2 regions of the Streptomyces sp. NPDC004542 genome follow, and region 2 is predicted to be linked to the other one. Evidence: riboswitches for the same ligand, from Rfam matches in the RefSeq annotation. Region 2 holds a riboswitch; the other holds the start of a gene.
The links. Region 2 has a riboswitch for S-adenosylmethionine ahead of ABZX30_RS10975 (ABC transporter substrate-binding protein). Riboswitches for the same ligand answer to the same signal wherever they lie in the genome.

Region 1 (3,334 bases), on a different contig from region 2:
GCCGGTCGGGAACACGGTGTCGGTGATCTGCTTGCGGTCGATGGCCGCCAGGATCGCCTGACGCACCTTCACGTCCTTCAGCAGCGGCCGCGAGTTGTTGACGCCGAGCCCGAAGACCACGCCGGGGTTGGCCCGGCGCAGCAAGGTGACCTGACCGCCCCCGAGCGCCGCCTCGTTGGCCTTGCCGACGCTGCTGATCGCGTCCACCTGCCCGGACTGGAGGCTGCCGGCCCGCACCCCCGCCTCGGGGACGACCTTGAAGATCAGCTTGTCCAGGTAGGCCTCGCCCTGCTTGGACCACAGCGAGGAGCCCCAGTCGTAGCCGGTGCGCCTGGCCAGAGTGATCGACTGGTTCTGGACGTACTGCTTGAGCACGAACGGCCCCGACCCGATCACACCGTCGCTGCACTTCTGCTGCGGGGTCTTCTTCACGCTCGCCGACGACTCGATGCCCAACGAGTGGGTCGAAGTCGCCTGAATGAACTGGGCGTTGGGCTCCTTGAAGGTCACCTTGACGGTGAGCGGGTCCACTGCGGTGGTGCTCTTGACGCCGCTGAGATAGCCCTGGGCGAGGACCCCGAGGGCGCCGAGCTTCGGCACCGCGTCGAAGTTGTCCTTGACCACCTGCGCGGTCAGCCGGGAGCCGTCGCTGAAGGTGACGCCCGAGCGCAGATGGAAGGTGAACTCCGTGGCGTCGGCGTTGATGTCCCAGCTCTTGGCGAGCCACGGCACGATCTTGCCGGTCCTGGGGTCCTGGTCGGTCAGGGAGTCCACGGTCTGGCGCACCGAGTAGATGCTCTCGTTGCTGCCGACCTGCTGTGGATCCACGCAGCCGGCGTCGGAACCCACCGCGAAGGTCAGGGTGCCACCGGACTTCGGCCGGCTGCTTCCGCTACTGGAGTCGTCGCCCGAACCGCAGGCGGTCAGCAGAACACTGGTGGTCAGCAGGGCGGCGAGGGGCGCCCAGCGGGGGGCTCTGAAAGCCGGAAGCGCGTTCACGGAGGGTTCTCCTACTCGTGTCACCAGGCAAGAAGGCGCCGTACAAGGCACGAACGTGCATGGGCGTGCGGCCCCCGCCGGTACAAGACCGGTGGCGGGGAAGCGCTGTGCAGACAGGGATCAGGGCGGAGCGGGGGTCAGCCGCAGGCGGTGCGGTGACGGCCGGTGCGTGCCGGACTACGACCGGCGGCGGAAGGGGCCGTCAGGCCTGACAGAGGCAGCTGGTCGAGCGCTTGAGGTCGATGTGGCGCCGACGCGAGAGCCGGGAGAACACGGTGGCGCCGGCGAAGCGGGCGCTGAGGTCACCACCGTGCCGCATGCCGGTCCTCCACATTTCCGGCCCCGGTCACGGGGCCACGCGCTTGCGGGGATCCTCGGTGATCCCGCCGGGCTTTCACCTGGAGCACCCCACCGCGCGGTAGGGTTGCCGGTCAGCGAGCCAGGGCTTGACGCTGACACTCAATGCCGTTCGTGATCGTACGGAGGGCTCTTGTCGTACGTCAATGCCGCAAAGCGACGCGCTGCAGGGGCAGTCGGGCCGGCACCGGGTCCGGCTCAGGAACCGCCGCGCTCGCGGGGGATCTTCTGGCCGGCCTCGATCGCCACCGGCAGCCGGTTCTCGGCCGGGGGCAGCGGGCAGGTGGCCAGGTCCGTGTAGGCGCACGGCAGGTTGGTGGCGCGGTTGAAGTCCAGGACGACCTTGCCGTCGGCGGCGGGCGGCTCCAGGGCGAGGGCCCGGTTGGCGGCGTAGGTGGTGACCCCGGAGGTCGCGTCGGTGAACAGCACCATCAGCCGGCCCGCACCAGGGCCGGGGAACGCGGTCAGCGACAGCTGCTGCCCGTCCAGCTCGAACTCGACCCTGCCCGGAGCGTCGTACACATGCTCAAGGCCCTCGACCGCGGCGCCCACGGTGGTCGGCCGTGGCGTGTCGAAGGGGATGTAGCGGCCCGTCACGGCCCAGCGCGGGTCGGGGGCGTAGGCGGGCGTTCCGGTGAAGGCCGTGCGCAGCGGCGCGTCCGGGTGCCGGGGGCGCACGATGTCGTTGCCGCCGCGCTTGGCGACCTCGATGACGGCGTCTCCCCAGACCGCGTCGACACCGCCGCGTTCGGGAAGCACGCCGAAGTGGTGTTCACCGTGGACCGGCGTTCCGTCGACGACCAGCTCCTCGCCGTCGTCGAGGTTTACGACGACCCCGTCGGGGCCTGTACGCCACGCACCGGGCGCGTCCGGGAAGCGCTGGGGCCGGTCGTCGAGCCAGTGCAGGCCGGTGATCGCCAGGAACCCGTGCGGGCCGGCGAGCCTGGCCTCTTGGGCGCGGTACCACTCCAGCCAGTTCTCGGTGAAGGCACGGAAGTCGGTCGTGGTGGCCTCGGTGGTCATGGGTTCTCCTTCGTCACGGGGGTGCAGGGGGGCCGGTCGGGCCGTCGGTCCGACCGGCGTGCTCAGCGGGCCAGTTCGCCGAGGAGCGGCCAGGTGCGTCGGCGGTCGGCTTCTCCCGCGATCTCGGTGCCCGAGAACACGACCTCGGTGGCGCCGGCATCGCGGTAACGGCGTATCTCGGCTCCGACGGTCTTCTCGTCGTCGATCACGGCCAGGTCGGCAGCTCGCCGGCCGCCGGAGAGTTCGATGACCCGCGCGTAGGACGGGATCTGTTCGTAGAACGCGAGGTTCTCGGTGGCCTTGGCCCGCACCGCCTCCACGTCGTCGGTGAACACGCCGGGCACCAGGGCCACGATCCTGGGCGCGGGACGACCGGCGGCCTCGGCCGCGGCGGTCAGGGCGGGCACGATGTGTTCCTCCAGGGCGCGCGGTCCCGCCAGGTAGGGCAGGATCCTGTCCGCCAGCTCACCGCTGACCCGCAGCGCCTGCGGCCCCATCGCGGCGACCAGCAGGGGGACACCGCTCTCGGCACCCGGTACCCGCGCCGGGACCGGGGTGGTCGCGGTGAGCAGTGCGCCGTGGAAGTCGGCCGTGCCGGTCTCGATCAACTGCCGCAGGGCGGTGAGGAATTCACGCAGCCGGGCGATGGGGCGTTCGAAGGGGAGGCCGAAGCCGGTCTCCTTCAGCAGTTTTGTGCCCAGGGCCAGGCCTAGGTGGTAGCGGCCGTGGGTCGCGGCCTGGGCGGTCTGGGCCTGGCTGGAGACCAGCAGCGGGTGGCGGCCGACGACGGGGATCGCGGAGGTGCCGACCCGCAGTCCTGGCACCTCGCGTCCGACGATCGCCGCGAGCTGGGGTGAGTCCGCGCCGAAGGTCTGCCCGAACCAGGCCGACCGCAGACCGGCGCCCGCGGCCTCCTGGGCCAGTTGCACGGTGGCGTCGACCTGGTTCGGCGCGT
Region 2 (3,334 bases):
GTCGGTGACGCCCCGGCTCAACGCGGCCAGTTCGGCGGGGAGTTCCAGCGGTTTGACGACCGCGTCGAGGCGCGGACCGAGGAAGAAGGGGATCGAGTAGCGGTCGACGCCCGGCTGCGGGCTGACAACTCTGTGCCGCGTGGCTTTCAGATAGCCCTGGGTGGCGATCTCCAGCATCTCCCCGATGTTGAACACGAAGGCGTCGGGCACGGGCACCGCGTCGATCCAGCCGCCGTCCTCGCGCTGCACCTGGAGTCCGCCGACGTCGTCCTGCTGGAGGAGGGCGAGGTAGCCGTAGTCCTTGTGCGCGCCCACTCCCTGGTCGGCGTCCTGCGCGAGCCGCGGCGGGTAGTGCACGATCTTCACGTGGACGGCGGCCTCGTCGTCGAACCACTGGTCGAAGTAGCCCTCGTCCTGTCCGAGCGCCGCGGCGAGGGCACGCAGCACCTCCCGGCTGACTCGCAGCGCCTCCGCCTGCCAGCGGAGCACGATGTCCTTGAGGTCCGGGAGCGCGGAGGGCCACTGGTTCGGGCCGATCAGGCGCAGGTAGTCGGGGTCGTCCGGACCGGTCTCCAACGCCGCCCGCTCCGGGCCGATGTCGATCTGCTCCCGCCAGTCGGCGCTGCCCGCCGTGTACTCGGTCCCGGTACGGGTGTAGCCGCGGAACTGGGGCGAGTTCAGATTCTCGATCTCCAGCCGCCGCTTCTCGGGCAGGGCGAAGAAGGCGCGTGCCGCGGTCAGCGCCTCGTCCCGCAGGGCTGCGGGGACACCGTGTCCGGTGACGTAGAAGAAGCCCACCTCGTGTGCCGCGGACCGGAGTTCGGCGAGAAAGGCGGCCCGGTCCGTGTCCGGGGTGCGGAAGCGAGAGATGTCGATGACGGGCAGGACCGTGAGTTGAGCCATGGGAGTTCCTTCGCGGCAACGGCAGCCGACCGGCCCTCGCAACCCGCCCTGGACAGGAACTAGTCGGAGGCAGCCGGAACGAGCAGTCAGAAAGAAGGGAACGAGGTCGCGGGCCGTGGGACGGCGGTCAGCAACAGACCTGGTCGAACTGGTCGGCGCGGCGGCTCCCCCAGAACGGGTCGAGCAGCACCGTGTGTGCCGTGCCAGAGGTCTCCATGGCCGGATGAAAGCACACCCGGGATGGATACGTCCACCATGCGTTCCGCCGGGTCCGGCCGTTCCGGGGCGGTGTTGACGCCGGTAGAGCAGCCGATCTACGGTGAGCGCGAGCTACGAGTTCCGGTGATCAAGCCCTGGCTGGCCGGACGGCAACCCTCGACGCAGTGGGGTGCCCCAGGTGAAGGCTCGGCGGATCTCTTCTTTCTGCAAGTGCGCTCACATCGGCCCCGAGGCGGGCCAGAACCCGGGAGGACGGCATGGCGAGAGCCTTGATGCTGTGCTCCCGGCTCCATGTCGATTTGCTGCTGGTGTCCAGCTGTCTGTGTACGGGCTGATTCCGCCCTCCGACGGTCGGCAGAGCCACCACCCGTCGGTGTAAACCCCCTCTTTTCCTGCCTGATCTCGCACGCCATGGCACAGCCCTGCGCCACGGCTGCCTCACGCACCCCTGACGCGGAAGCAGAGACTCCTGATGGCACTCCACAGCGGCCCGGCGCCGAGCAGACCCCTTCGCTCCGGCCTCGGCGCGGTATCCCTCGGCACAGCGTTCCTGGTGGCGCTGACCGGCTGCACCAGCAGCAAGGACGGCGGCACCGCGAGCTCCGGCTCAGCGATCACCGTCGGTACGACCGACCAGGTCACCAGCCTCGACCCGGCCGGTGCGTGGGACGCCGGCTCCGGCACCATCGAGAGCGAGGTCTACGCGACCCTGCTCAGCCAGAAGAACGGCTCAGCGGACGTCTCCCCTGAGCTGGCCAGCGGGATCAAGTTGACCGGGCCCAAGGAATACACGGTCACCCTTCAGAAGGGCCTGAAGTTCGCCAACGGCCACGAACTGACGTCCTCGGACGTCAAGTTCAGCTTCGACCGGGACCTGAAGATCGCCGACGAGAACGGCCCGTCGTCACTGCTGTACAACATCGCCTCGGTCTCCGCCCCGGACCCGACCACGGTCGTCTTCACCCTCAAGTCGGCCAATGACACGCTGTTCCCGCAGGTGCTGTCCACGGCCGCCGGCTACATCGTGGACGAGCAGGTGTTCCCCGCGGACAAGATCCTCGACGACAAGTCGATCGTCGCGGCCAAGCCGTGGAACGGGCCGTACGGCATCAAGAGCTACGACAAGAACTCGCTGGTGTCCTTCGCCTCCAACGCGGAGTACAAGGGGCAGCTGGGCACGCCGAAGACCAAGAACGTCCAGCTCAAGTACTACACGGACGCCGGCAACCTGAAGCTCGACGTCCAGCAGGGCACCGTCGACGCCGTCTACCGCACGCTCACCACCGCCGACCTGGACGACCTCGGCAAGCAGAAGAGCGTCAAGGTCCACACCGGCTCCGGCAACGGCATCCGCTACATCGTCTTCGACCTCGCCACCCAGCCGTACGGCACCAAGACGAAGAACGCCGACGGGAAGAAGGCCCTCGCCGTCCGGCAGGCGGTCGCGGACTCGGTCGACCGGTCCCAACTCGCCCAGCAGGTCTACAAGAACACCTACCAGCCGCTCTACAGCTCCGTCCCGGACGGCCTGACCGGCGCCACCCCCTCCTTCAAGTCGCTCTACGGCGACAAGAAGGGCGGCCCCGACAAGGCCGCCGCGGCAGCCCGGCTGAAGGCCGCGAAGGTGAGCACCCCGGTCACGCTCAACCTCCAGTACAACAGCGACCACTACGGCTCGTCCTCGGCCGACGAGTACGCGCTGATCAAGTCCCAGCTGGAGGCCACCGGGATGTTCAAGGTGAACCTGCAGTCCACCGAGTGGAGCCAGTACGGCAAGGACCGCGTCAAGCACCTCTACCCGCTTTATCAGCTCGGCTGGTACGCCGACTACCTCGACGCCGACAACTACCTCTCGCCCTTCTACTCGGCCAACAGCTGGGTCGCCAACGGCTACGACGACCCCGCCGTGCGCACGCTGATCAAGAAGGAGGAGACCGAGACGGACGCCGCGAAGCGGACCGGGCTGCTGAAGCAGGCGCAGGACAGGGCCGCCGCGCAGGTGCCGCTGCTGCCGCTGCTCCAGGGCTCCACCGCCATCGTCACCCGCAGCGACGTCAGCGGTGTGCCGGCCGAACTGGATGCGACGTACCAGTTCCGCTGGGCGGGGCTCTCGAAGAAGTGAGCGCTCTGACTCGGGAGACCCCCGGCGCCGTCGGCACCCCGGCCGACGGCGCCGCCGGGATCGGATTCGCCCGCTACCTGGTGGTCCGTT

Region 1: it holds a riboswitch for S-adenosylmethionine, as region 2 does, so the genes downstream of both, ABZX30_RS28640 (putative leader peptide) here and ABZX30_RS10975 (ABC transporter substrate-binding protein) in region 2, are expected to answer to the same signal.

Annotation. Positions count from the first base shown of each region.
Region 1 covers NZ_JBEXLP010000070.1:22,037-25,370, forward strand. The annotation lists gene ABZX30_RS28635 (ABC transporter substrate-binding protein) at 1-999, opposite strand, end outside; gene ABZX30_RS28640 (putative leader peptide) at 1,202-1,318, opposite strand; SAM riboswitch class IV at 1,353-1,466, opposite strand; gene ABZX30_RS28645 (DUF1684 domain-containing protein) at 1,555-2,379, opposite strand; gene ABZX30_RS28650 (LLM class F420-dependent oxidoreductase) at 2,442-3,334, opposite strand, start outside.
Region 2 covers NZ_JBEXLP010000013.1:112,121-115,454, reverse strand. The annotation lists gene ABZX30_RS10980 (2-oxoglutarate and iron-dependent oxygenase domain-containing protein) at 1-903, opposite strand, end outside; SAM riboswitch class IV at 1,232-1,341, shown strand; gene ABZX30_RS10975 (ABC transporter substrate-binding protein) at 1,595-3,244, shown strand; gene ABZX30_RS10970 (ABC transporter permease) at 3,241-3,334, shown strand, end outside.